2 regions of the Paenibacillus sp. GCM10023252 genome follow, and region 1 is predicted to be linked to the other one. Evidence: riboswitches for the same ligand, from Rfam matches in the RefSeq annotation. Region 1 holds a riboswitch; the other holds the start of a gene.
The links. Region 1 has a riboswitch for cyclic di-GMP ahead of ACFO9Q_RS13480 (IPT/TIG domain-containing protein). Riboswitches for the same ligand answer to the same signal wherever they lie in the genome.
Positions count from the first base shown of each region.

Region 2: it holds a riboswitch for cyclic di-GMP, as region 1 does, so the genes downstream of both, ACFO9Q_RS20395 (hypothetical protein) here and ACFO9Q_RS13480 (IPT/TIG domain-containing protein) in region 1, are expected to answer to the same signal.

Region 1 is NZ_JBHSHW010000022.1:23,485-27,911, forward strand. It holds gene ACFO9Q_RS13480 (IPT/TIG domain-containing protein) at 1-2,399, opposite strand, end outside; cyclic di-GMP riboswitch class I at 2,465-2,553, opposite strand; gene ACFO9Q_RS13485 (hypothetical protein) at 2,659-3,021, opposite strand; gene fliS (flagellar export chaperone FliS) at 3,021-3,395, opposite strand; gene ACFO9Q_RS13495 (flagellar protein FlaG) at 3,407-3,760, opposite strand; gene fliD (flagellar filament capping protein FliD) at 3,776-4,427, opposite strand, start outside.
Region 2 is NZ_JBHSHW010000036.1:110,081-114,507, reverse strand. It holds gene ACFO9Q_RS20410 (VOC family protein) at 47-439, opposite strand; gene ACFO9Q_RS20405 (AraC family transcriptional regulator) at 519-1,397, opposite strand; gene ACFO9Q_RS20400 (peptidoglycan-binding domain-containing protein) at 1,490-2,317, shown strand; cyclic di-GMP riboswitch class II at 2,512-2,596, shown strand; gene ACFO9Q_RS20395 (hypothetical protein) at 2,655-3,269, shown strand; gene ACFO9Q_RS20390 (DUF5305 family protein) at 3,346-4,413, shown strand; gene ACFO9Q_RS20385 (sensor histidine kinase) at 4,343-4,427, shown strand, end outside.

The DNA of each region.
Region 1 (4,427 bases):
GTAGGCACTACACCTGTATATTCATATGCTTCAGCTAGAGTACTTGACTGTCCATTAGGATTCGTCCAAGTTACGTCTACCTTTCCAATAGATAGATTAGCAGGAACGGTAACTCTTGCACGCTCAGAACTAATTACTGTAATACCCGTCGCATTGGAAGCGCCAAACTTAACAGTTGCTCCACTTCTAAGATTAATGCCATCAATATAAATCTGCTCTCCGCCTGAAGTTGTACCTGTAGTTACAGATAGACTTAATATCGTAACTGGTTCGGGCACAGGCTCAGTGTATTCATAAGCACTTGGTAATGTTGCTGACTGATTTACATTCGTAACTGTAACATCAACAGTACCAACTGTTGCTGCAGGAGTCTTTGCTCTTAGTCTTGTACTGCTGATATAAGTTACTGACTGCGCTTCTAGATTACCAAAGAACACTTGAGTCGAAGATGAGAACATTGAACCGTCAATATAGACATTCTCTCCACCAGTTGTCAGACCCTTGCTTGGAGAAACACTAGTAATTGTTGGAGTAGGGTAAACAGGTTCGGTATAAGTAAAAGCATCTTCAAGAACATATGAATTGTTATCTAAATCTAGTACGGTAACATCAACAACTCCTGGAATTGATGCAGTTGGTATGATTACTCTTAAGCGACTATCTGAGATATAAGTGGTGCTTGCCTCGAAATCTCCAATTTTAACTTTCATACCTGACTTGAAGTTTGAACCATTAATGTATGAGTTACTACCCCCTGTAGTTAATCCTGTATTGGGGGAAATATTAGTGATTACTGGGTCCGTTTTAGGTGGGGCTTCATAAGTATATCCACCAGTTATTGTTGTACTCGTTCCATCTGGATTGTTGATTGTCACGTCAACTGCTCCTGCTGCTTCCCCAATCGGTGCAAACACCCTTACGTATGTTGAGTCTGGTTGAAAATTCTTCTGTGCAACTTTATCACCGATTTTTACTTGGACTCCATTCATCATGTAACTACCTTGTATTAGTACATAATTACCGCCAGATAATGGACCAGAATTAGGCGAAATAGATGTTACAATTGGATCAGCCTTGTATTGAAACGCAGATGTTGCTTTCTGATTATCTGGGTTCGTTACCGTTACATTCACAGTACCTTGTTCACCAGCTGGTGTAGTTACTGTGAGTTGTGATGAACTATTATACTGTACATTCTGAGCTGTGTTTGCTCCAAACTTAACTACAGCACCATTAACAAAATTTTCTCCATTAATAACAACCGTTTCTCCGCCTGCTGGATGACCTTCTGCCTCAACTATTGATGTTATCTCTGGTTTAGGCAGCTTAACAGTTAGATTTACATTTGGAGTAACTCTTGTACGAACTGCCCCAGCATAGTCTTTATATACTATGTTTGAACCAGCGTTTGTAACTGCTAGTGAACCTGTTTTGGTCTTATCAACAGGCCTAATTTTATAAGTAAACGTTAATGTTTGATCCTTTAATTCATTGAAAGTCCACGTTAGGATGTTGCCGTTCACTTCAGGTTTTGGAATATTATTAAGGTATGAATCAGGAACTATCTCAAAATCTGGTGCAACTATGTCTGTAACAGTAACATCATATGCACTAGCTAATCCAATTTCTCTAACAATTGCCGAATATATCTCGCTTAATCCTGTGGAACCTAATACAAAGTGATGATGATTTGCAGTCGTCGCCATTTCTTTTAGCAAAATGTTCGGACCACTAGTCGCAGGATCCTCAGTTGGTCTAAGAAGTGCAATTGTGTAGAACACAATACCCGCTTCTTTAGCTTCTAACGCTTTAGATTTAGCATATTCATAAGGATTACCTTGTGGCTGTGTTGCATCACCATCAGTTAAAAGCAGAATAACTGGATGAGCTTCAGGACGGTGATCTTGTAAGAGTTGTATCGCAGTACCAATTGCATCTCCTGTTGCAGTCGATCCATTAGAAGAAATTCCATCAATATAGTTCTTTATATCATCTTTACTTGTTGAGAGAGGAAATGAGCCTATTTGATTAGAGGATGAGAAATCAACAATACCAACTCGGTGTTTTGTTAAATCCATCAAATCAATAAAGCCTTTTGCTGCATTCTTAGCATTGGTCATTTTGTCCTCGCCAGCATTTGGCTCGTAAGTAGGAGCCATACTTCCTGACTTATCTATGACCAGAATAACATCATTCGGAACAACAACACTAACTGGCGGGGTTCCTTGAATTTGCAGCTTAACCTCTGCTTCTTCTTCTGTTGTAATTGTACTTGGATTAACCTGTTTGACAATAGATACATAATTCGCTGATGCCTCTGCCGATGGAGCAGTTATCGTGCCTCCTAATGCCAACAAAAATGTAAACATCAATAAAAGTAAAGGTTTTACCTTCTTCATCACATAACCTCCTAGAGTGTTATAAAAATAAAAACAATAGCAGATTGCTATTGTTTAAAAAACAAATGGGCAACCTGGCAATCTTATTCTCATATAAGAATTAAGACCCATAGCTTTGCGTCACTGCATCTCTACAGTTTTGCCAATATGTATTTTTTACCAACTATTATAGTAGTATTATACTACTAGTCTCCCAACATATCAATCCAATAAAGTATAAAAGTACTACTTTTACACAAAAATAGGACAAGATTTTGTCCTATCTTTGTCTATCTATAAAGTATCCTTCGACTTGCGGTATGTCTGATAGGTACATTGATCTAGCTTTCTTTACTTTGCTGGCTTGATTAATGTGTTGTCGAAGTATTGTTAATTCTGATTGGATTGCTTTGTTAGCTTCATTCTCAAGCTGGAGACATTCTCTTATTATGATATAGTCATCATCAGACCAACTAATATCAGATTGTAATGACAATTGATTCTGAAGATTCAAATGTTCTAACTGAAGTTTTAATAACTTTTCTGCTGAGTCTTCATTTTTCATATCCATAGAAATTATCTCTTCTGATATTTTCACCATTGAGACTAGTATATTACTTCTTTCCTCTGCCCCCATGCCCATCAACTAGACACCTTTAAGCTTTTGAGGGCATCGGCCCAGGTATCGCGAAGATCCGACACTAGACTGATGCACTCTTCAGCTGCTTTAATATCCAAATTGATATTTGCTAGAGATAATTTATGTTGAATGAACTCGTACAATTTGTATAAATCCTGCGATAGATCATATTGCATGTCTAATGTAGCTTGTAGCTCATCAACAATATTTAGTGCTTTAATAAAATTGGTATGCTTGCCTTGAATGTCATTCTTTTGAATGCAAGATATTCCATACTTAATGAATCTTAAGCAGCCATTCATTAGAATTAATGTTAACTCACCAGGCGATGCAGTTTGAATCTGACTGTTCATATAACTGCTTTGCGCTTGAAGCATCACGGCACCTCTTATCTTTTCTCGTCAATAATGGCCCCAACGGTTAACTCTTGCAGCTTTTCAACTATCTCAATGAATTTTTCAGATGGAATTTCTCTAATAATTTCTTGTGTATCTTTGTTAAGCACCTGAACAATAAGATGCCCAGAATCATGCAGCTTATAATTAAAAACATGAGGCGTTCCAGCTACAGCAAGATTTGCTTTATCGATTGCCTGAAGCAATGCGCTCTCAGATACAGACAATATTTCAAACTTACTCTTTTCCTTAATTACGTCATATTCTCCTGCTACTCTAACGATAGGGATTGCAGTATCTCTAGCAGTTGCTGACTGACTTTGAGGCAGTACGGGTTGAATGCTCATTGCGTAGCCCCCTCTTTATCCTAATTGTTGCGATAACCATGACATTGTCGCGTTACTGTTTGCTATTGCTGTCTCCATTGCAGAGAATCTTTTATAATAACTGTCCTCTTTTTTCGACAACATTGAATCCATAGCTTTAATTTTGAACTCCAACTGACTAACTCTTCTACCTATTTCTGCTGTTGAGTCACTATTAGATGCTCCAACTCTTCCAGCCTTATCAATTAATCCACCAATAAGACTATCTACACGATTATACATGCTGACCATGATACCTTCTTGACTTTCGAACCCGGGATTGTTTGTCAGTAACTTATTAACAGACTCTGGATCTGCAGCGATAGCTTCTCTGAGTTTTGCTTCATCCACTTTTATTTTCCCAGCATCCTGTGGAAACCCTCTCATGTATGGTACAGTAGATATTCCGATTGCTGACAGTGTATTGAACTCTTCAGGAAGACCATCCACAGTTTTACTAAACAGCTCTCTGAGTGAGCTTTTCACATTTTTTAACACAATAGAATTTCCCAATAGACCTTTCTTCACTTCAGCATCCCACAACGCAATATCAGAGTCTTTCATTTCTTGCTTTTCCTCACTAGATAGCGGAAGATATCCTCTTGATTTATCTTCAGACAGACGTTTATTTACTAAGTCAATCATGTCA
Region 2 (4,427 bases), on a different contig from region 1:
AACCTGACTCTTAACCCGACTTGACTGCCCTTGCTGAGCAGCGCTCCTATTGTGCAGCAGACGCAGCAACTTCGCTCATAAGCGCTTGAGTATTGAGATCCGGATCACGGAAGAAGGCCATCCAAGTCTGAATGCCATTCATCTCTGCAATAATGTGGGGCTTGCCTAGGAAGGTGACATCGCGGGCAAGCAGCGTCTCATAGGAAGCATGGATATCCTCTACGTTGAAGTAGAAGATGGAGCTTGGATGGTTGTATTCCTCATGCTCAGGGACACTTAGCATCAGGCGAACGCCGTTGCACTCCAGGAAGGCCATATTCGACAGCTGGAATAATAGGGTTAGACCGAGCGTCTCGTGGTAGAACTTGGCGGCTTGCTCGATATTTTGAACCGGAATACTGACCTGCCCGATCCTCGTAATGTTGAACTCCTGACTCATCCTCCATCTCTCCCTTATCTTGTCTAGTTACCTCTATAGATTAGCACGATTGCCTCTTCCTATACTTCTCCAATATCACCTAATTGCGGCGAGCAGCCGCCCGATACGACCGAGGAGCCAGACCAGTACGCAGCTTGAACAGCTTGTGAAAAGAAGAAGGGTTATCAAACCCCACCCTTAAGGCAATCTCCGTAATAGACTCCTCCGTATGCTGGAGGAGACGCTGTGCTTCAGTCATCCGTCTGGCGCTTACATATTGATGCGGAGATACGCCGAACAGCTGCTTGAAGCTGCGAATGAGATGATTCACCGACAAGCAGGCGACGCGGGACACCTCCTCCAAGGGAAGACTGCGATCATAGTACGCATGCAAGTATTCGCGGGCTATGGCTGTCCTGCGGAACAGCTCCTCTCGTGTGGTTAGACGTGCAGCAGCCAGAGATTCCATCTCCATGGGCATTAAGCGATGAACGCAGAGAAGCGTCTGAAGCGCTTCGTGGAATTGTTCCTCCATCCATAGCGGGTCTTGGCCCATGACGGGGAGTTGCTGCTGCATTCGGTTCATGAAGCTCAGAATGAGGTCGCTGTGCTGGTAAGTCTTCGCATGGAATGGAGGAACGGGAGAGGAGATCCCGTCTTGCCATGGATCATTCAGCCCGTCTGCGAGCCCTCTGCTGAGATCGGTTAGCAGCTCCGGAGCCAGCCCCCTTCGGAAGAATAGACAGAAGGAGTCGACCCTCGTGTCCGAATCAATGGCAATCGTATAGTGCTCCCCTTCATTCAGAAGGAGATAGCTGTCCTGCTCAATGACATAATGCCCGCGGTTCGTCTGGTAGTAGGCGCGGCCGCCCTTGAACGTCTTGATCGACAGTGGTCCGTCGCCGCTCCAATGATGGGTCTTCGAGCTTGCTTGCAGGATGAAGCTGGATTGGAACAGCGGGTAGGCAGAGGATGGCATCCTAATTCCTCCAGTATGTAATGATATTGGACGAAGGTGGTAATAGTAAGTCGGTAACTCAATCTATGGGAATGAAGGATGGTGCTAACCAGGTGAACAAGTTGAAGTGGATGGGTAAATACATAGCTGTAGCTGCAATGGCTGTTATGCTGCTGGTCAGCATGCCTCATGTAAGTCTAGCTGTAGGTAAAGGTGCTCATGGACCGGATATATTCGTCATCCAGGGCATGCTTAAGTCCGTTGGCAGCTATGCCGGCGAGATTCATGGGTACTATGATGATACCACGGTTCGGGGCGTGAAGCATTTCCAGAAGAAGCATGGCCTTCCGGTGACCGGAGCGGTAGATCCGAAGACGTTCGAGTCCATTATGTACTCGTATGCTAGCGTGAAGCTCCGCGGCGGCGGCGGCGGAGCTGGGCAAGGCGGCGGAGCCGGTCAAGGCGGCGGAGCCGGTCAAGGCGGCGGAGCCGGACAAGGCGGCGGAGCTGGGCAAGGCGGCGGAGCCGGTCAAGGCGGCGGAGCCGGACAAGGCGGCGGAGCTGGGCAAGGCGGCGGAGCCGGGCAGGGTGGCGGAGCCGGGCAAGGTGGCGGAGCCGGGCAGGGTGGCGGAGCCGGGCAAGGTGGCGGAGCCGGTCAAGGTGGCGGAGCCGGTCAAGGCGGCGGAGCCGGGCAGGGTGGCGGAGCTGGTCAAGGCGGCGGAGCCGGTCAGGGCGAAGGGTCGGAGCAGACGCCGAGTCCCGCACCGAATGAGAGCAAGCCGGAGCCAAGCCAGGCTCCGAATGAGAACAAGCCGGCGCCCATCCCGTCGCCAGGCGAAGTGAAGCCGGCCCCGGCTCCAGCGCCTGTGCCGAATGAGAACAAGCCGGCTCCTGAGAACGGCAGCAAGCCGAACCCGAATAAGAGCTTCCCGGATAACTAAGGGGACCAGGTAATGCGTCAATGTGTGTCGGTAAGATGTGTCAAGGTACGACATCCTGCGTCTTATTGTCACTGAATCCATAGAATTATAGTAGGTACGACTTAAGTCCTACAATAGTTCATGAAGTTTGGGTGAAGTGGTTCCATTTTCCAGAGAAGTGTTGTAAAATGAACATCAGAGCAGGTAAAACTGTATATCATTAGGGATACGTTGAAGTATGTTCCGTCAATTGGGCACTAGGAGCATATGGAGTTACTAGTGCAACCGACCTAGTCTATTCTATAGACCAAGGTCGGTTTTTTTGTTGTCCTTCGACCTTGTCAGGGGAGAATGTGGAATGAAGAAGTCATTACTTATCACAGCCATTATCGCAATGATGACAGCGGGATTATGGATGAAGTCAGCTGCCTTCACAGAAGCAGCGGTGGAGAACGGTCTGCAATATGCCATAGTTCCAGGAAGTACAGCACTTATTGCTATTGATGATCAGTTGGAGCCAATGACAGGAGCAGCGAATGCTGAACTTACCCTGACTCTGCCTGTCACGAACAATCAGAATAAGGCTGCAGAGGTGACTGTTGATCCTCTGAATCAGAATGGAGAAGTCTTCTCAGCAGAGTCTGCCCCGCTTAGGCTCCAGCCGGGAGAGAGTGGAGAGCTGCACGTGTTGCTGCAGTCCGCTGAAGGGATGAATGCTGGTCTGTACCAGGTGGAGCTGCCTGTAGCGGTTAGCTACTTGGACGGGAGCGCTGTCGTCCCTGTCACCGTAGAGATCATGATTGAGGATGAAGCAGACCTTAAGGAAGAGCAGCTGAGTGAGGAACAACTGGATGAACCTTCCACTGCTCAAGCAGCTGAGCAGTCTGCGCCAGTGCAGCAATCGCAGGAGGAGTGGAAGGTCGAATGGCCTGCTATTGTCTCATCCGAAGGAGCGGGATCCGTGAATGAGTAACCTGCCATCCTCTGTGCCAGTCGCTATGCAAGGAACTCGTGCTCGAGGTACATCCTCTAAGAGACAGTTAGCACTAATGATCATCTTAACTATAGTCATGTCTATTATATCAATCTTGTTATGGTCACATCCTGCAAGCACGGTTACGTCTGTCGACATGAATGAGATTACGCAAGAGACGAAGCTGGATTATGAAGTTAAGGTTCTGCCACATCTGCTGCATCCGAGCGGGGGGTGGGTGAAGCCGGAGCAGGGACTTATTTTCGACGCGGTATCAACGGTATTGAAGCTGAAGCTCACGACGGAATTCTCATCCCGGCAGCCGATTACCTGGACGGGAGAGGAGGAGGTTACGCTCTCTCTGGTTGCCCCAGACTTGTGGAAGAAGGACATTCCACTGCGAGCGAAGAAGGCCTTCGAGGTGAAGGAGCAGCAGCAATATGTCATCACTGGAAGCTATGAGATTCAGCTGGCTGAATTGCTGGATGCGATGGAGCAAGTGGAGAATCAGCTGCGAATATCGCCAGCCGAGTATGTGCTTGAGGTGAAGCCGAGAGTAACGGGATTAATGATTCACGGAGAGTATCGCAAGGCGATCGCCGAGATTCCCCCGTTCGTATTCAAGCATCGTAACAATATGTTCACCTTCGAAGGCGAGCAAGCCTTCCAGAGCTCGGATGTCGAGACCACTCAAGAGACGATGGCAAGGCCCATCGAGCTTGCAGGGGTTGAGTTGCCGGTGACCGCATGGAGATATGGTTCGACAGCAGCAGCTCTTCTGCTGCTCATCTATTCGGTTCGCCTCTTAGGGAGAGACCGGCCTGCAACTAGATACTCTTCAACCGAGAGACTGGAACGATTCGAGAGGAAGTACGAGAAGCGTTGGATTCGTGTAGCAGAGCCTGTCCCGCAGCAAGCGACGATTCGGCTGCTCAAGATGGAGGAGCTGCTCAAGCTCGCTGACGAGAGGGATCTTCCTATCCTGATGTACCGAATGGAACACTCCCTTCATTGTTATATCATGGACCATCGCAATACGTATTGGTATAGCTTCGGAGAGGATGATCAGGCACATGGGCACAACGATGATAGGGCTGTTCAATCGCATGTTGTGGCTGCCAGCCATTCTTCGCATTCCTCATAAGGAGAAGCGAGTCC